DNA from 3 places in the Shewanella sp. SM73 genome. Region 3 is predicted to be linked to each of the others. Evidence: predicted binding sites of a transcription regulator. Region 3 holds the regulator's gene; each other region holds the start of a gene.
The links. The regulator sigma-54, encoded in region 3, starts transcription at its own class of promoters, with help from an activator protein. The targets are predictions, from matches to a motif close to GTTGGCACGNNNNTNGNNT.
Positions count from the first base shown of each region.

Region 1: a site for sigma-54 is predicted at 1,611-1,629, ahead of L5M51_RS12895 (YggN family protein). Genes of this name have one in related genera too.
Region 2: a site for sigma-54 is predicted at 3,924-3,942, ahead of L5M51_RS15170 (flagellar hook-length control protein FliK). Genes of this name have one in related genera too.

Region 1 covers NZ_JAKKRY010000008.1:88,269-94,803, reverse strand. Annotated here, with positions in the region: gene trmB (tRNA (guanosine(46)-N7)-methyltransferase TrmB) at 1-213, shown strand, start outside; gene L5M51_RS12905 (YggL family protein) at 262-588, shown strand; gene glsB (glutaminase B) at 588-1,502, shown strand; gene L5M51_RS12895 (YggN family protein) at 1,686-2,507, shown strand; gene L5M51_RS12890 (LysR family transcriptional regulator) at 2,960-3,901, shown strand; gene L5M51_RS12885 (DUF885 domain-containing protein) at 4,580-6,430, opposite strand.
Region 2 covers NZ_JAKKRY010000011.1:32,407-38,941, reverse strand. Annotated here, with positions in the region: gene fliO (flagellar biosynthetic protein FliO) at 1-137, opposite strand, end outside; gene fliN (flagellar motor switch protein FliN) at 168-548, opposite strand; gene fliM (flagellar motor switch protein FliM) at 560-1,588, opposite strand; gene fliL (flagellar basal body-associated protein FliL) at 1,628-2,155, opposite strand; gene L5M51_RS15170 (flagellar hook-length control protein FliK) at 2,240-3,832, opposite strand; gene fliJ (flagellar export protein FliJ) at 4,074-4,520, opposite strand; gene fliI (flagellar protein export ATPase FliI) at 4,550-5,887, opposite strand; gene fliH (flagellar assembly protein FliH) at 5,856-6,535, opposite strand, start outside.
Region 3 covers NZ_JAKKRY010000020.1:11,585-18,119, reverse strand. Annotated here, with positions in the region: gene lptA (lipopolysaccharide transport periplasmic protein LptA) at 1-184, shown strand, start outside; gene lptB (LPS export ABC transporter ATP-binding protein) at 181-912, shown strand; gene L5M51_RS20500 (RNA polymerase factor sigma-54) at 1,020-2,498, shown strand; gene hpf (ribosome hibernation promoting factor) at 2,527-2,814, shown strand; gene ptsN (PTS IIA-like nitrogen regulatory protein PtsN) at 2,817-3,260, shown strand; gene rapZ (RNase adapter RapZ) at 3,257-4,111, shown strand; gene L5M51_RS20480 (HPr family phosphocarrier protein) at 4,098-4,373, shown strand; gene mgtE (magnesium transporter) at 4,618-5,982, shown strand; gene L5M51_RS20470 (molybdate ABC transporter substrate-binding protein) at 6,062-6,535, opposite strand, start outside.

The DNA of each region.
Region 1 (6,535 bases), on a different contig from region 3:
AAAATTGGCGGTGTGTTCCATATGGCCACTGACTGGGAAGAGTACAGCGAGCATATGTTAGAGGTGATGCAAGCCGCACTGGGTTATCAAAACCAGTCGGCCGATGGTAGTGTTGTGCCGCGTCCTGATCATCGTCCATTGACAAAGTTTGAAGCCCGCGGCCATAGACTGGGTCACGGTGTATGGGATCTGATGTTTGAGCGTATCGCTTAATCACGAACTCAATTTTAGCTAATTTTAAACACAAAAGGGAAAATCACTATGGCAACTAATCGTAGCCGTCGTTTACGTAAGAAAATGCGCGTTGATGAATTCCAAGAGTTAGGTTTCGATATGGCTTGGACTTTTGATGCATCAGTATCTGAAGCCGATATCGATGCAACTGTAGATAAATTCATCGATGAAGTGATCGAAACCCGTAAATTAGGTTTCCATGGCGGCGGCCACATCGAATGGGAAGGCATTATCGCCACCCAAACGATTGGTAAATGTACCGAAGAAGATATTGCTGCAGTTAAGGCATTCTGGGCGACCCAAAAAGTATCTCAGGTTGAAGTTAGCGAACTGTACGACATTTGGTGGGGTTAATGCCCGAGTTGGCATTACTTGAGGAAGTGGTCGAGAAAGTTCGACCCTTGCTCGGCCAAGGAAGGGTTGCAAATTATATCCCCGCACTGGCCAGCGTTGATGCTGGCAAATTAGGTATTGCCGTCACGACTGTTGACGGTGAAACTTTAGGTGCGGGCGATTACCTTGAGCCGTTTTCGATTCAAAGTATCTCCAAAGTTTTCAGCTTAACCTTAGCGTTAACTTTATATGAAGAAGCCGAAATCTGGAGCCGTGTTGGCAAAGAACCTTCGGGCCATTCATTCAACTCTTTAGTACAAGTCGAGTTAGAACGTGGCAAGCCACGCAACCCATTTATCAATGCTGGCGCGTTAGTGATTGCTGACTTATTGCAGAGTCGTTTAGGTGCACCTAAACACAGAATGCTTGAGTTAGTCAGGCAACTAAGCCAAAACGATAAAGTGTGTTTCGATAAACAAGTAGCAGATTCAGAATATCAGCATAGTGCGCGCAATGCGGCTATCGCTTATTTGATGAAGTCCTTTGGTAATTTTCAAGGCGATGTTGATACTGTGCTGCGCACCTATTTTCATTATTGCGCCTTGAAGATGAATTGTGCTGACTTGTCTAAGGCCATGTTGTATTTGGCTAATCGCGGCAAAAGTATCACAGGGTCTGAGCTTATCTCTCAAGTGCAAACTCGACAACTTAACGCTCTGTTGGCAACCTCGGGCTTATACGATGGTGCGGGTGAGTTTGCTTATCGTGTTGGTATGCCAGGTAAAAGTGGCGTCGGCGGAGGTATTATTGCCGTGATCCCTGGAGAACTGTCGATTTGTGTATGGTCGCCAGAACTCGATAATAATGGCAACTCACTTGCGGGCACAGCCATGCTTGAGCATCTAAGTCAGCGTCTCGGTCGTTCTATTTTCTAGTCTTATCTCTCGTTTTTTATTAGCACTATCAGACTAAATGTTAGCGAATTTCGCTAATGGCCTTTTAGTGCTTAATTTCAAAATCCAACATAATCATATTGTTATAAAGTTGGCACGTCTCCTGCTATAAGCTATTCAGTAGTTTAGGTTTATCGAATTATTCAGATTAAAGGACGAACAAAAATGAAATTAAATAAGTTATTAACTGGATTTGCATTATCTGGCGTGATTTTAGGAACATCTAGCGTACAGCTGGCGCAAGCACAAACAGAGCCAAAAATAGATGAACGCTGTGAAGTCGCCTTAAATTATGACGTTATGGTTGAGCCTAAAAAATTAGTCATGAGCGAGAAGGGCACAGAAAAGTATCGCATCGAAGTTGACAAGTTATTTGTGGAAGGTAAGCAAGTTAACTTAACCGACAAGCAGAAAAAATTGGTTACTCAATATGCCGATGAAGTTTCGACTCAAGTGCCAGAAGTGATTGAACTGGTGAATGAGGCAGTATCTCTTGCTTCCAAAGCGGTTGGTATGGCCTTAACACCTTTAATGGGTGATGCCGCTGGTGCAAAATTTGATGAAATGATGGCTGGCGTTCAAAAACGGGTTGATTCAGTGGCTTATAAGAATGGTGATAGCTTCTATTTAGGGGCGACTGAAGACTCGATGCAAAGTACATTTAACGATGAATTCGAGCAGGAAATGGAACAAATTGTCCAGAATTCAATTGGCGCAATTATGATGAACTTAGGTGGCCAAATCATGTCTGGTGGCGGTGAGAATTTTGAAGCCAAGATGGATGCCTTCTCCAAAAAAATGGACAATTTAGGCCAAGATATTGAGCAACAAGTTGAGAGCCAATCTAAGGGATTAGAAGCTAAGGCTGACCGTTTGTGCGACCGATTTGAAAATCTGTTAGTGCTTGAAAATCAATTGCGCCAAGAAGTGCCTGAACTAGCACCTTATGTGTTGACACAAAACTCAACCAAGGAACCGCGTGAATAGTTCTTGCAAATAGTTCTTGTAAATATCTCTTGCGAATCGCCCTTAGTTTTAACTGCAATAACTTCTATCTCCTTGTGCATGAGTCAAACTTGAATGCTACGCCCCTAGTCAATTTATCGACTAGGGGCTTTTTTATTGGCTACGGTTTAATCGTGGCGACAACCCTTATGGCTAAGTTGATGTGGCTTATAGGCTAGGCTTGCAGCGATTTAGTTCGGAATGTTACAGTCTAGAGACGAATATTTGGTATACTCTTAAAATATAATTAAAAGCTGGCATATCAGTCAGATATAACCCCCTACTTTAGTGGACTTTTTCGGTCTAAATCTCTGCGTTATATGATTTTAATGCGAGATATCAATGCTATGGTTATTTTTAAGCGATGATTACGCTAACCATAGCTGCTCACCGAAAGTTAATATCATTGTCGTAAACAGCTTAAGGCGACTTCCATGTTAGAACTGTTAGAACCTATTGCGATTTTTACTCATGTGGCCAGAGCAGGTAGTTTTAGTGCCGCCGCAAGAAGGCTTGGGATCTCTAAGTCTAAGGTCAGTACACAAGTCGCCGATCTTGAACATAGACTTGGTGTTCAATTAATTCAACGTACCACCCGCAGCTTAAGTCTGACTGAAGCAGGGCATTTGCTGTATCTGCAAGGTGAAGAACTGCTGCGTGACGCTGAACAAGCGATAGCCAGCGTGCATAACTTAAATGATGCGACCCGCGGCGTGCTCAAGGTGGGGATTTCCCAATCCTTTGGGGTGATGCATATCATTCCTGCGTTGCCATCTTTTATGGCAAAACACCCTGAGCTTGAGCTACAAGTGAGCTTACTGGACCATAAAGTGGATGTCGTGAGCGAAGGCTTAGACTTACTGTTAACTATGTCTGAGCAATTACCGCTTGGCATGGTTGCTAGACCTCTGATGAAGTGCCAATTCCTGTTAGTTGCTTCGCCTGGCTATATTGCTCAACATGGCGAGCCAACTCGACCTGAGCAGCTAGTTGACCACAACTGTTTGGTCTATCAAGGAGAGTGGCACGAGCACAGCATGTGGCAATTTAAGAAGGGTGATGACTACTGTGAAATTGGCGTATCGGGTAATTTCAGGGTGGATAATGCGCCTGCATTAAAATCTGCTGCAATCAGTGGTCTTGGGGTTGTGTATCTTGCGAGTTATCTGATGGAAGATGAGATTGCCAAGGGGACATTAGTGCCTTTACTGAAGGATTGGCAATTGACCCACCATCTGCCATTGCAGGCGGTTTATCCCCGTCGTAAGCACTTAGCACCTAAGGTCAGTTCTTTTATCGAATTCATCAAAGATCACATAGGAACGCCGCCGTATTGGGATGCACCCTATGTCGAATTATTCAGTAAACGTCAGTAAAATAGGAAACATTGTTCTCAAAAGCAGTCTTATGTGATTTCAAATTAACCAAGCACTTTTATGGCTATTTAAAATCAATACTTTAGGTTGAGTTGGTGAGTACATTTGCTGATGGTTTTTTAGGGTGTTCTAAAGCACTTTTTTATAACATCCTTGAACTCTGTTCTTAATTGAATACAATGGTAACAGTTGATTCGGAATGACCTGAGTCCTATGCGTTTATTGGAAATGACCCCTTTCAATTTTTGTGTACAGGTCGGCATTAATGCAGTTTTGGATCACAGCCAACAGAAGTTTGAGAACTAAAACAATGTTGGCTCTTTAAACCATCATCCTAGTTTTTGGTTTACCTCAGCCTTATCGCTGAGGTAATTTTTTATTGATGGTTTGTGCAGCCTTGGGCAAGCGTTTTGTCTCTCTGTACCCTAAAGTCGCAACTGTGTGTTAAGTGTGTGAAGGCGAGTGCTAAAGCATAAATTAATACAACAAATATAGTGACCCACAGTGAGAAGGGTTCTGTTATCTAACGGGATAATGGTACCAATAAAAAAGCCACTTTCGAGTGGCTTTCTTATTGGGCGTAGCTATATATGTCGCTTTAGTCGTGAAGCAGGTTAACAATGCTTCACGACTCAGCATTAAGGCATTAAGGCATTAGGGCATTAAAACATTAAGGCATTAGGCCTGCTTCTTACTGGCTATCCAGAGATCGACTTGTTGCTCTAACACATCCAGTGGCAATGCGCCGTTAGCAAGTACTAGCGTATGGAAGTCGCGGATATCAAATTGACTGCCAAGCTGTTGCTCTGCTTTATGTCTTAGCTCTAGTAGTTTAATCATACCTACTTTATAGGCTGTCGCTTGCGATGGCATAACGATATGGCGTTCAACCATTTTCACCGCATCTGATTTAGCATTTGGCGTATTGTCCACGTAATAGGTTATGCCTTGCTCGCGGGTCCACTTTTTAGCGTGGATACCAGTATCAACGACTAAGCGACAGGCACGCCACAACTCCATTGCTAGGCGACCAAAGTCAGAATATGGATCGGCGTAGAGTCCCATTTCTTTCGGGAAAGATTCGCTATATAAACCCCAGCCCTCAATATACGCGGTATAGCCCCCAAACTTACGGAACTTAGGAATATTTTGCAGTTCTTGGGAAATGGCTATCTGCATATGGTGACCCGGAATACCTTCGTGGTAGGCCAGCGCCTCCATTTGGTATTTTGGCATGGCTTTCATGTCATATAGGTTTGCATAGTAGCTACCTGGACGCGAACCATCCGGTGCCGGTTGTTCATAGAAGGCTTTACCCGCGGATTTTTCCCTAAAGGCTTCAACCTGCTTCACTACCATGGCGGCCTTAGGTTTTACTTTGAACACTTCATCCAAGCGCGACTTCATATTGTCGATGAACTTAGTCGCCTCAGCTAAATAGGCGGCTTTGCCTTCGGCGGTATTGGGGTAGTAGAACTGGGGATCATCACGCATAAAGCTAAAGAATTGCTGCAAATCGCCTTTAAAATTGACCTTCTTCATGATGGCACGCATTTCATTGTGAATACGTTCCACCTCAGAAAGGCCTAAGTCATGGATTTGATCGGCGCTCATGTTTGTAGTGGTCGTTCGTGCCAAGGCATTATTGTAATAGGCGGCTCCGTTAGGGAGTTTCCACGCACCATCGCGGTCATCAGCTTTGGCTGCTAAGGTTTTTACGTAACTGATGAGTTTGTTATAGGCGGGCTCGACTTGAGTAACGAGTGCTTGCTCAGCCTGTTGAAGCAGTGCTTGCTTCTCTGTCTCTTGAATCGCTAATGCGTTAACTTTACGGCGAAAATCTGCGAGTAGCGCGCTGTCGTCGCCCTTATCAAAAGGCGCACCTTTGATGATGTTTTGGCTGTCTGAAATCACATAAGCGAATATAAACTTAGGCGCGATAATGCCTTTATCTGCGCGAACGGCTAATACTGTCTGCAATTGACTTAAGCGTTTGGGCACGCTATTCAAGCGACTGATATAGGCCTTAGCATCGCTGACATCTGTGATTTGATGTTGGTTAATCAAGAAGGAGGCGATCATAGAGTGGCCGCCATACATCTGATTCACAGGGTAATTATGATAGCGCCATTGGTCATCTTCGATGTCATTTTGCAGATTTTGCTTCAGTAACATGAGGCTAAGATGAGTTTGTGGATCGAGCTTGGCCGCATCAATTTGATTGACCTGCGCTAGTTGTTTTTTTGTGCGAGCTATGGCTTTATCATCGGCGGTATCACCCAGTTCATCCCATTTATCATAGTCTTGCTTGATCCCCATATAGGTCTGCGAAATGGGACTCGCCATAATGTTTTCCATGAAGATGGTTTCGAACAGAGCATTGGCTTTTTCTGACTCGGTTTGTGCTACAGCATTCACAGGTTCGCTTGCACTGTGTAAGGCTGGCGCAGTTGATGCTGCATACGCGGGAATGGTCAGCAGAGCTGAAAGGGTCAGTGCGACTAAGCTGATTTTAGTTTTTATTGGCATGATCAGGCTTCCTAGATTGATTTGCATCAATACTAAAGAAGCTGAACAAGAATGTATGGATATTAGTGTTAGAAAATGTGTTAGCAGTAATAGTGTTAAACCGTA
Region 2 (6,535 bases), on a different contig from region 3:
GTCGCAACTTGAGAAGGTTCTGCCATTTTTGTAGCAGCAGGCGCTATTGAAGCAATATTCGCTGCGCCTTCCCCACCGAGGCTATCGGTGCTCGCTTGAACCGCTACCACTAAACTCTGTATTACCGATGTGCTCATTTAAAGTTCCAACGACTTTTACATCTCGAATTATTTAAGCTTTTTAATTCGCTCAGTTTGACTGATCACATCAGTTAAGCGAATACCGAATTTATCGTTTACCACCACCACTTCACCGTGAGCGATAAGCGTGCCATTGACCATCACATCTAACGGTTCACCTGCGACTCTATCTAACTCAACCACAGAACCTTGGTTAAGTTGTAATAAGTTTCGGATACTAATATAGCTACGGCCCACTTCCATCGAAATGGTGACAGGAATATCTAAAATTGTATCTAACTTAGCCGCTTCAGCCTTAGAAATAGGTCTTGAATCATCAACCAGCTCATCGAGTTCAATTGCGTTGGCTTCTTCTAACGCTTGTTCTGCCATTGCTGCAGCCCAATCATCCGTATCGTCTGTGCTCATCTTACTTCACCTTATAATTCTGATATATCACGAGATTTACCCTTACGCGTCACCAATTGCAGCTCAGATTTAACTGTCTCTGGCCGAGGGATTTTCTCACATATTTTAAGCGCTAGGTTATCTCTAGAACGGCCCATTTTACAACGATATGTCGGTAAATCCTCGATTTTCATCATGATAAACTCGGGTAACTCAATCGGAATAATATCGCCCGCTTTAAAATTCATGACCTCTTTGAGCGTTAATTCATGTTCAACAATATTGGCATCGAACCCGACCTTCACATCCATGATTTCATCGTGCAATGCCTGTGACCAACGCATATCAGTATCTTGCTTGTCACTTTGCACACCCGCATCGAGTAACTCTCGGATAGGTTCAATCATGGAGTAAGGCATAGTGATATGAAAATCACCACCACCTCCATCGACTTCAATATGGAATGAATTAATCACCACAACTTCGGTAGGACTAACAATGTTCGCCATGGCAGGATTGACTTCAGAGTCCAAATAATCAAACTCAACATCCATTACGGGCGCCCAAGCATCTTTATAATCTTCAAATATAATCTTAAGCAGTAACTGTACGATTCGTCTTTCTGTCGGCGTAAATTCTCGCCCTTCAATCTTGGCATGGAAACGCCCATCGCCACCAAAGAAGTTATCCACTAGGATAAATACCAGTCGCGCTTCCATGGTGATCAATGCTGTGCCTTTGAGTGGGCTAAAACGCACCATATTCAAGCTAGTTGGAACAAAAAGCGTATGTACGTACTCACCAAACTTGAGCATCTGTACACCGTTGATCGACACTTCGGCCGCTCGGCGCATCATATTAAACATGCTGATGCGCAAATGGCGCGCAAAACGCTCATTCACGATTTCCAGCGTCGGCATACGCCCACGAACTATTCGATCTTGGGAAGAGAAATCGTAGGAACGGGCATCTTCTCCAACAGCGTCAATTTCGTCATCATCGACGTCATCAACCCCGTGCAATAGCGCATCAATTTCGTCTTGGCTTAATAAATCACTCACTATATTGCCTTCGCCTCTTTTGGTGCTGAAGTTAAAGGGTTATTGCATTACAAAACCGGTAAATAGTACTTTCTCGACAACTTTACGCCCAGTTACTGACTGTAGAGTATTTTGCACACTCAGAAGTGCTAACTGCCGTAACTCATCTTTCCCCGCTTGCGTGCTGAGCTTTTGCACATCTGCACCACTAAAGGTCGTTAAAAGCGCATCTTCAATCAGCGGAATATGTTTTTGTGTTAGCACATCATCATCGGTACCACGCACCATAAGCTGCACTTTAATCTCAACTAAACGAGCCCTATCAGGCCCAGGTAAGTTGAATAAGAAAGGACGCGGCATAGGTACGTATGATGCGGTAGCCACTTCTCCTGATGTTGGGACTTCAGCCTGAACAGCACTATCTGCTGCTACGGCGGGAACCTCTTCGGTACTGCTTCCCATAAAGAACCAGACACCGCCACCGATTAACAGCGCGACTAAAACGCCTACACCAGCAAAAATAAATAGTTTCTTCTTACTCTTAGGCTCTTCAGTACTTTCAAGTTCTAACGATTCTTCCTTAGCCATCACTATTCTCTTTAATTTAGGCGGAAACTCATTACAGTTTTATTTGAAACGTAATTATGTCAGTCATTGCTATAGGTTACCTGCTTAAGCGTAATAATCTATACCTGAAGTTACACTAATCGCTTGATTTAAACCTAAATGTAACTCTTCTGCCGAGATTTCATCCATATCAGCCGCATTTGAACTGCTGCCATCACCGAAACTACCTTCCCGACGCTCACCTTGATCGCCTTGAGAAACATGGCTGTCAGCCAACTGCATCCCTTGCTCTTGCAATAACTCACGTAATCTTGGCATAGCTTGTTCAACCAGATCACGCGTTTGCGGCTGAGTAACATGGAACTGTACTTGGGTTTGGTCGCCATGCACTTGGATCTTTACCAACATATGCCCAAGCTCAGGGGGATCGAGCCGGATTTCTGCATGTTGGATGCCTTGACTCACCATAGTAATCAATTGCTGCTTCATCACAGGTGAAAATCGTTGGATCATCTCCTGCATTTGGTTTTGCTGTTCTACTCCTTGACGCAATGACAGCTGAACTTGCATGGTTTCTTGGCGATTTAATTGTGACATCGAGAGTGTCTGTATGGATGATGTCGACTTAAGTTCTGAGAAAGTATTACTATCATCCATAAAACTTTCGTCTCTGGGAATATCCATTGCAACCGTCAATTTAGCATCTTTCAGTAATAGGTTAGCAGCCAAATCGGAATTGGGACTCCCATCAAGATCACTTTCTGTTACAGATGTTGTATCTAATGGTTCAGATGAAATTGAAGAGCCTAAGGTATTCAGGTCGAAAGTATTTCCCGAGGTAGCGATATTACCCGTATTGGGACTATTCACTGTCGAGCTGCTAGTCGTTGCTTTTGCCGCAGTGTTGGTTGCCGACTTTATCGTTGCACTGTTCGCTAAGCCCGCTTGATTAATCACAGCATTAAGTGTGACATCATTCTCAACTAAAGACTCATCTATGCTCACCCCGACTTCAGTGGCAGAGACAAGCTCAGTGTCTTCTAAAGGTAATTCTGAAGCGTCATCGGTCAAATTTGGATCAATCACAGCATCACTATCCGCTGACGCTTCAAGTATATTTGGGTCTATGGGAAGAATATGTACGAGTGACTTATCAGTCAAAGAAGATGGTTTCACGTCATCTGCGATTGAAATTGCTGCCATATCTGGGCTAGTAGAAACTAACTTTTGTAATTCAGCAGAAAAACCCGCTTCATCGGCATCTATATCTGATGCCAGTTCAATCTCAGCAGAAACAGTAGATGCCAATGCTGAGCCGGTTAATAAAGCTGATGAAGTATCAATATTTTCTTCACCAGTTATATCTTCTTCAGCATTTAAAAATGCTAGCGGCAAACTATCTCCATCTGATGCCGTTTTCTTCATATCATTTGCCATGCTAATTTGGGCAAAAATGAGATTCACGTCGGCGTCATCAGTTGATATATCGTCATCTTTTACTTTATCAGCAGAGGTAACCTGCACATCATCAGTGTTAGCAATGGTTTTTTTAGACGCAGAAATAGAAAATGAGCTAGCGGTGACTGACGCAAGTGTAGATGAAAAGTCTTCATTATTAGACTCTTGGGAAGATGTCTTAGCGGAATTGGCCGCAGAGTTGCCTGTTTTACTTAACAGGATATTGGTCATTTGTTGCATAAGTGCTCCCAAACATCACCCAGCAAAAAAAGAAATGGCTAGGTAGAAACGTCAATTAAACACTGCGGTTGCAGGGTCATGGACTAAATCAAAGCAAATAAGATGCCAAAACATCAGATTTTACGACAGCATATCGAAAAGAATTAACACTGAGAGGTGCCGAATTGATGCTTATGCCATCAATACAAAAAAACTAAAGAGCCTATCCGGCTAGCGAGCAGTAAAGATGCCTATCATTTCACTAACGTTGATGACGGCGATAAAATTGCTGGGAAGCAAATTCATCGGTCATTTTTTGCTCCCTTTTTTGTTCAACCACTTGACGCTTCTTCTCTTTACTGGCTAAGAGTAATTCTACTGCCTTACGTTTTTTTTGCTTTTCCAACCAATGTTGTTGTCGATATTCTTTTTGCTTTTCACCGTCGGCTACGACGCGATTTTGCTGGATAATTGCGTCATCGATCTGACGAATAAAACGGTGAAACTGGTGATAGTGACTAGCACTGATGGCTTGACCTTGCTGGGATTGCATTTGCTTCATGTATTCTAAGCGATAGTTATTCAGAGCACTGAGTTGATTCAACCGTTTTTGACACTCTAACTGCGCCGATTTTAACAATAAAGCCGCTTGTTCTTCGGCATCATTGGCAAGCTTTAACACTAACAACAAGGGATCGGCGTTAGCCATACTAGACCTCGATTAATTCGATGACGCCATTATTTGCACTGTGCAGCAAGTTGCCCAAGCATGACTTGGCTATCGGCAAAGCTAAATGCATCACGCATGGTTTGTCGCAAAAAAGCATTCATTGCTGGCTGCAGTCGTATCGCATTATCAATGCGAGGATCGCTTCCTTGGGCATAGGCCCCAATAGAAATCAAATCTCGATTTTGCTGATACAAAGAATAGGTTTGTTTCACGCGGCGCATAGCCTCCAAATGTTCATTGGAAATCACCATAGGCGCGACTCGGCTAATAGAAGCTTCAATATCAATTGCAGGATAGTGCCCCGAATCCGCAAGCGAACGTGACAAGACAATGTGACCATCGAGGATCGCCCGCGAAGCATCGGCAATGGGATCCTGTTGATCGTCTCCTTCCGTCAACACAGTATAAAATGCCGTAATTGAACCTTGTCCAGGGCCACCGTTTCCGGCGCGCTCAACTAAACGTGGCAATTTTGCAAACACAGAGGGCGGATAACCTTTAGTCGCAGGCGGTTCACCCACAGCCAAAGCAATTTCCCGCTGCGCTTGGGCGTAGCGCGTTAAACTGTCCATAAGCAATAAAACGTTATAGCCTAAATCGCGGAAATATTCGGCAATACGAGTAGAGGTTTCACAGGCGCGAAGGCGCATCAGAGGCGATGTATCCGCAGGCGCAGCAACAACGACTGAACGCGCTCGACCTTTCTCACCAAGAATTTCCTCAATAAACTCTTTCACTTCCCGGCCACGCTCACCCACTAGCCCAACCACAATAATGTCGGCGGTAGTACCGCGAGTCATCATACCTAAGAGTACACTCTTACCGACACCTGAGCCCGCAAACAAGCCCATACGTTGGCCTTTGCCCACGGTCAGCATAGCGTTGATAGCGCGAACGCCAACGTCCAGCGGTTCAGTAATAGCACGGCGAGATAAAGGATTAATGGCAGCGCTATGTCTTGGCGCTTGTTGGTCCGTTTGCAACGCGCCTAAACCATCTAAAGGCACGCCGTTACCATCGAGTACGCGTCCTAGCAGGGATAAACCAACATTGAGTCCAGTTTGTTCCCCCAAAGGCACAACCCGCGCACCAGGCAATACACCACGCAATTCTTCAATGGGCATTAAATATAATAGTTCGCCATCAAACCCGACCACCTCGGCTATTAACTCGCCCGCCATGGTTTCGATCGAACATAAACTGCCCACAGGCGCACGGCAACCGCTTGCTTCTAAGGTTAAGCCGACAACACGCACCAGTTGACCACTGGCCACAGCGCGAAATGGCGGCACCTTACCCTGATGATGATTAAGCCTATTCAGCAGTTGATGTTGGCGATTTTGCATCTGATTCTGCCTCTAATTGCTCACCTGTGTTTGAGGCAAATTGTATATCCTCAGCATGTTGAGAAACCGTATCGACAACCTGATCATCAAGCTCTGATCCCACAGCCTCAGAAGCAGCAATGTGTTTTGCGGTATCTTCAACCTCTATCGCCTCTTGCAGTTGACGCTGCTTGTCACTTAAGTGAGCATGTTGGTTCCGTAAGGACTCAAATACAGCATCGATACGCGATGCGAGGGTCAAATCCACTAAAGAACGATGACTACTGAGAATACAGTCACCTGGACTTAAGGAAGGGTCAACTTCAAGTTCCCACTTACTGCGGGTCAATTGAGCGCTGGAATAAAGTTGTTCGACTAAAATAACATCGTCAGGATGCAAGCGGATTGTGACCGTTTGTTCTTTTATCGGCAGCGATTCTATACCTAAGCGCAATGCCGAAAGCACTTGTTCTGGATGAGTTTTTAATTCGTGGCCAATGACAGATTTCGCTAATGTCATACTCAGGTTTAGTAGCGAGAGTTCAATATCGCCATCGAGCAATTGCAATGGTTTTTCAAATTGGGCTAATAAGGTTTCAAAACGCGAGAGCAATATTTTTGCTTGGGCTAAACCGGTTTCTAATCCTTGCTCATGCCCTTGGGAGAACC
Region 3 (6,535 bases):
AGCGGGTAGCCAAGTTACAGGCAATTTAATCCGCTATAACATGATTCAACAGAAATTGATGGCCGAGAGTACTGGCAGTGGTGACGATCGCGTGATCACTATTATTCAGCCTGAAAACTATCAAGATGATGCTAAATCAGACGCTCCGGCGGATAAACCTGTAAAAAAGCAGGACTCTAAATGACCCAAATCACCTTAAGAGCACAAAATCTGGCGAAAAGTTACAAGAGTCGCCAAGTGGTTAAAGACGTCAGTCTGACGGTAAAAACCGGTCAAGTCGTTGGCCTACTCGGTCCAAACGGTGCAGGTAAAACCACGACCTTTTACATGGTTGTCGGGCTAGTGAAGAGCGATAAGGGACATATCTTTATCGACGATGATGATTTAACCGCAGATCCTATGCATCTGCGTGCCCGCAAAGGCATAGGTTACTTACCGCAGGAAGCCAGTATCTTTCGTAAGCTAACTGTTCATGACAACATCATGGCCGTACTGCAAACTCGTAAAGAACTTAAAAACGAAGAACGAGAAGAAGAACTAGAACATCTGCTCGAAGAGTTTCATATCACCCACATCCGTGACAGCCAAGGCATGTCATTGTCGGGTGGCGAACGTCGTCGCGTCGAAATTGCGCGGGCTTTAGCCGCTAATCCTAAGTTCATTTTGCTCGATGAACCGTTTGCCGGCGTCGATCCTATTTCGGTTATCGACATCAAGAAGATTATCGAACAACTCAAAAGTCGCGGCCTTGGCGTACTGATCACAGACCATAATGTCCGCGAGACATTAGATGTATGTGAACATGCTTATATTGTGAGTCACGGAAACCTGATTGCCGAAGGAACTCCAGCAGAGATCTTAGACAATCAGCAAGTTAGGGCTGTGTACTTAGGTGAACAATTCAGGCTATAGTTAATCGAGCGAAGCCAATGGAGGCAATTTATACCGCCATTGGGCTTCACTCAAGATAATAATAAGCGACCTCATCCAACAATAATAACGTAGGGATCAGCGGTAACATGAAAGCGTCACTCCAGCTCAAACTGGGTCAACAGTTAACCATGACGCCACAACTACAACAGGCTATACGTCTGTTGCAACTGTCGTCATTAGAACTGCAGCAAGAGATCCAGCAAGCATTAGATTCTAATCCCCTTCTCGAGCTGGAAGAGGATCAATTCGACGCCACTAAAAACCCTGTAAACCAAACGCTATCCGATACGGATTTCAGTGAATCTAGCACTCTGCCACCAGAAAAAGACAGCTCCACCATAGACACGGCAGAGTCGCTAACCAAAGAATCCATGCCCGATGAGCTCCCCATGGACACCACATGGGATGAAGTGTTTACCGCCTCCCCAAACTCAGGCCCCGGCGGTAGTCGTGAAGACGATATGCCCTTCCAAGGCGAGACCAGTGAAGGGTTGTACGAACACTTAGAATGGCAAAAAAACCTCACGCCGTTTTCTGAAACCGATTTAGCCATTGCCACCGCCATTATTGATGCCATCGACGATCAGGGCTATCTCACCCAAAGCACTGAAGAAATTCTCGAAGCCATGGGCAATCCTGAAGTTGAGCTTGACGAAGTCGAAGCCGTACTCAAGCGTATTCAGCATTTTGATCCCATAGGCGTTGCCGCCCGCGATTTAAGTGAATGCCTGCTGATCCAACTGTCGCATTTCGCCGCTGATACTCCCAACCTAGAAAACGCCCGTATGCTGATCAAAGATCATTTAGATCTGATCGCCGCCCGAGACTTTAGGTTATTGATGCGTAAGACTAAATTAAAAGAAGATGAATTAAGGGATGGTATAGCACTTATCCAAACCCTCAATCCTCGCCCAGGTTTGTTGATCACGCCCAATAATGACGAATACGTTATCCCAGATGTGTCTGTGTCGAAGAAAAATGGCCGCTGGGTTGTTGAGCTTAATCCTGACTGCATGCCCAAAATCAATGTAAATCAACATTATGCTTCTATGGCACGCAGTACCAAAAACCAAGCCGATAGCCAATTTATTCGCGGCCATCTGCAAGAGGCTAAATGGTTTATTAAGAGCCTAGAAAGCCGTAACGATACTTTGCTTAAAGTTGCTAATTGCATAGTGCAATATCAGCAAGGTTTCTTTGAGTACGGTGAAGAAGCCATGAAGCCTATGGTGCTTAACGATATTGCCGAAGCGGTAGAAATGCATGAGTCCACCATCTCACGGGTCACAACTCAAAAATACATGCATACCCCTAAGGGACTTTTTGAACTAAAATACTTCTTCTCTAGCCACGTCGGTACTGACGATGGTGGTGAGTGCTCATCCACAGCAATCAGAGCCTTTATAAAGAAACTGGTGGCAGCGGAAAACCAGAAAAAACCATTAAGCGATAGTAAGATGGCACAACTTCTGGCAGAACAAGGGATCAACGTAGCCCGCAGAACCATTGCGAAGTACCGAGAGGCTATGCTTATTCCACCTTCTAATCAGCGTAAAAGTTTATAACCTACAGTGGATATCGGAGGACGTTTCTATGCAAATAAACCTAAGTGGACACCATGTCGAAATTACCGAATCGTTACGTGCATATGTAGAAGAAAAGTTTTCAAAACTTGAACGCCATTTCGAACAGATCAATAATGTGCACGTTGTGCTCAATGTTGAGAAAATGCAACAGATTGCCGAAGCGAGAATAAACCTCATAGGTGGTGAAGTTTTTGCTACTTCAGAGCATGCTGACATGTATGCCGCTATAGACGCCCTGATTGACAAGCTTGACCGTCAGGTTATTAAACACAAAGAGAAGTTAACAAAACACTAATAATGGAACTTTGTACCATACTGCGGCCGGAGTGCACTACCTGCGCCACTCCGGGCAGCAAGAAAAAGGTACTGGAACTCATCAGCGACTTAGTCGCTGCCCAGTACCCGACCCTCTCATCTCAAGAGATATTCGAAAGCCTAGTGGCGCGCGAAAAGATGGGGAGCACAGGTATAGGTAACGGCATCGCCATTCCACATGGTCGACTAGCCGATATAGATCAGCCCATTGCCATACTAATTAAGTGTGAAGAGCCGATAGCATTTGATGCTATCGATAAGCAACCTGTTGATATTTTATTTGCACTACTGGTGCCTGCAGACCAATGTCAGCAGCACTTAAGTACCTTGTCTTGCATGGCCGAAAAGCTGAGCGACAAGCAAATATTAAAGCAATTACGCAAGACGCATGATGAAACGGAACTCTATCAGGTAATCACTGGATGAAACTGGTCATAGTGTCGGGCCGCTCAGGCTCAGGCAAATCTGTCGCCCTTAGGGTACTCGAAGATCTCGGCTATTATTGTGTCGATAACCTTCCCTTGCCATTGATTGGCAGTTTGCTTGAGCAACTCAAAGGCAGTAACGATCTCGTCGCCATCAGTGTCGACGTGCGTAACATGCCTGAGCAGGATAAGGTCTTAGTAAAACAACTCGCTAGCCTACCTCCAGATACTGAGTTAACGAGCTTCTTCCTTAACTCCAGCGATAAAATTCTGCTCAAGCGTTACAGCGAAACCCGCCGTTTGCATCCTTTGTCGAAGAGCCGAGTGTCTTTGCAAGAAGCGATAAAGCTGGAGGGGAAACTGCTCGAGCCTATGTCAAAACTGGTCGATCACTACATAGATACGTCGAATCTGAATATCTATGATTTAAGCGACCAAGTCAGACAAATTCTCCTTGGTAGTGTCGATAAAGAACTCGTGATCAACTTCGAGTCCTTTGGCTTTAAGCACGGAATGCCCACCGAAGCAGACTTTATGTTCGATGTACGCTTTCTGCCCAATCCCCACTGGGAGTTGGCGCTGCGGCCATTGACTGGCTTGGATGAACCCGTAGCTGAGTTCTTAAATCGCCAACCACTGGTCAATAAGTTCATCTGGCAAATCGAAAATTTACTGGAGACTTGGCTGCCGCACCTCGAGCGTAACAATCGCAGTTATTTAACTGTGGCCATTGGCTGCACAGGTGGACAGCACAGATCGGTTTACGTCGCAGAGCAATTGGCCAAACGCTTTAGTAACGGTAAACATAAAGTGTATGCCCGTCATCGAGAGCTCAATAATGCCAAAGCTTGAACGTCAGATAACTATCTGTAATAAGCTCGGTTTACATGCCCGTGCCGCCACTAAGTTGGTGGTACTGGCTTCCGAGTTTGATGCGACCATCACCTTAATCCAAGGCGATAAACAAGCATCGGCCGCCAGTGTACTTGGCTTACTGATGCTTGAAACTGGTATGGGTAAAACCATTAAGCTTATCGCCGAAGGCCCAGATGCAGAGCCGGCTCTCGATGCCATTTGTGCCTTAATCGACGCTAAGTTTGACGAAGCCTGTTAGTTTCACTTCACACTAAGCACTTCATCGTTAGTTTCACTTCATGTCTAGTTTAAAAAACTTGCCATTCAGACATGGCAAAACATTTGTCGCTCGACGATACAAGCTACTGGCGATTACACTAGCGGTCATTGCGCTGGCCTTACCTTAGCCGCCTTAATCTGTGTCATCGACTGACGCTTAGTCACCGCTAAATCCTAGCCCAACACCAAGATCTCAAACCAATTTGCCGCACAATGGAGGACAAATGCCCGTAGATAATGTAGAAAACGATCACACCGGACATAGTCTTGACCAGTTAAACCAAGCGCTTAGCAGCGGCATGTTCGTACACGTGCGCAATATGCTGCAAAAAATGGCCGCCTCAGATATCGCGCTGATCTTAGAATCATCACCGCCAAGTGCCAGACAAGTACTGTGGCAGCTCATCGATCAGGAACAAATAGGCGACATACTCGATGAGTTGAGTGAAGAACTCAAAGACCCACTGATCCGCAGCATGAGCCCTGAGCGAGTCGCGAAAGCGACAGCAAGCATGGACACCGACGATCTCGCCTATATTCTGCGAAGTCTTCCCGACGCCGTTTACAAACAAGTGTTGCAGTCGATGACGGAGCAAAATCGCCTGAGGGTAGAACAAGCCCTATCTTATCCAGATGAGACCGCCGGCAGCTTGATGAACACAGATACTGTCACCCTAAGACCCGATGTGAATATCGATGTGGTGCTGCGCTATCTTCGGCAAAGGGGCAACCTACCCGACACCACAGATACCTTATATGTGGTCGACAAACAGGACAAAGTCCTTGGCGGTGTGAGGCTGGCAGATCTGCTGACTTGCGCGCCAAGCACCACAATTCGCAATATCATGGATCCCAATATTCAAAGTATTCCGGTGAGCATGTCCGACAGCGAAGTCGCGCAGAAATTCGAACGCAATGATTGGGTATCGGCACCTGTCGTCGACTGTGATGGTAAGCTGCTCGGGCGTATCACAATCGATGACGTAGTCGATGTTATCCGCGAAGATGCTGAACATTCCATGATGGGTATGGCGGGGATGGACGGAGATGAAGATACCTTTGGTCCTGTGCTAAAAAGTACCCTACGTCGCTCGCTCTGGCTCACCATTAACTTATTCGCCGCCCTGCTCGCCTCGTCGGTCAGCAATATGTTTGAAGGCACTATTGAGCAATTTGCCACTATCGCCATCCTAATGACGATTGTCCCTAGCATGGGCGGTGTTGCCGGTAATCAGACCTTAGCGCTCGTGATCCGTGGTATTGCTTTAGGCCATATCGGCCAAAGCAACGCCCGCTGGCTTATCGGTAAAGAGCTATCGATTGGTTTTCTCAATGGCTTGATGTGGTCGATTTTAGTCTTTGTCGCCGTGTGGCTATGGAAGGATGATATGGCACTGGCGGGCTTAATTGGTAGCGCCATGCTGATCAATATGACAGTAGCTGGGCTTGCAGGTGCGAGTATTCCATTGATTTTAAAACGACTTAAAATCGATCCTGCCCTCGCTGGCGGTATGGTGCTCACCACAGTCACTGACGTGGTTGGCCTGTTCGCCTTCCTCGGGTTAGCGACGCTCTACTTGATGAACTAACGCTTTAACAGTTTGAGCTAATAACAAAAACGGCACCTCAAAGGTGCCGTTTTTTATCCCGCAGGAAAACTAAAGAAGGCTATTTTGCCGGAGGTTGGAAACCATAACTGCTCAAAATCGCTTGGCCTTTGGTCGATAGAATAAACTCAGCTAACGGCTTAGCGGCAGTATTAGCGCCTTGTAAAACCAGTAAACCATAGTCGGCACCCACGGCGAGTTCCTGCGGTAAGTCGATGATTTGTAAACTCGGCACTTCTTTTTTAGCCAGCACAGCATTAGTGCAATAGGTTAAAAAGATATCCGCTTGCTTGTTTTCCATCACCCAGCCATAGGGGTTGCGATCTTTAGGCGGTTTAACGCTCTCAGGGCCGCCCGTCAGTTGTAATGCCTTGGTCTCTAACGCGGCTTTCGCATTGGGTTTTACCGCTTCGGCCTTAGCAAAAACGGCCCAGGCATAATCACCCGCGGGGTCGGCTTTCGGGGTTGAGGTACCGACTTTAATCTTAGGATCTAACAAGGTATCGAGTAACGTCGCACTCGTCACCTGAACTGT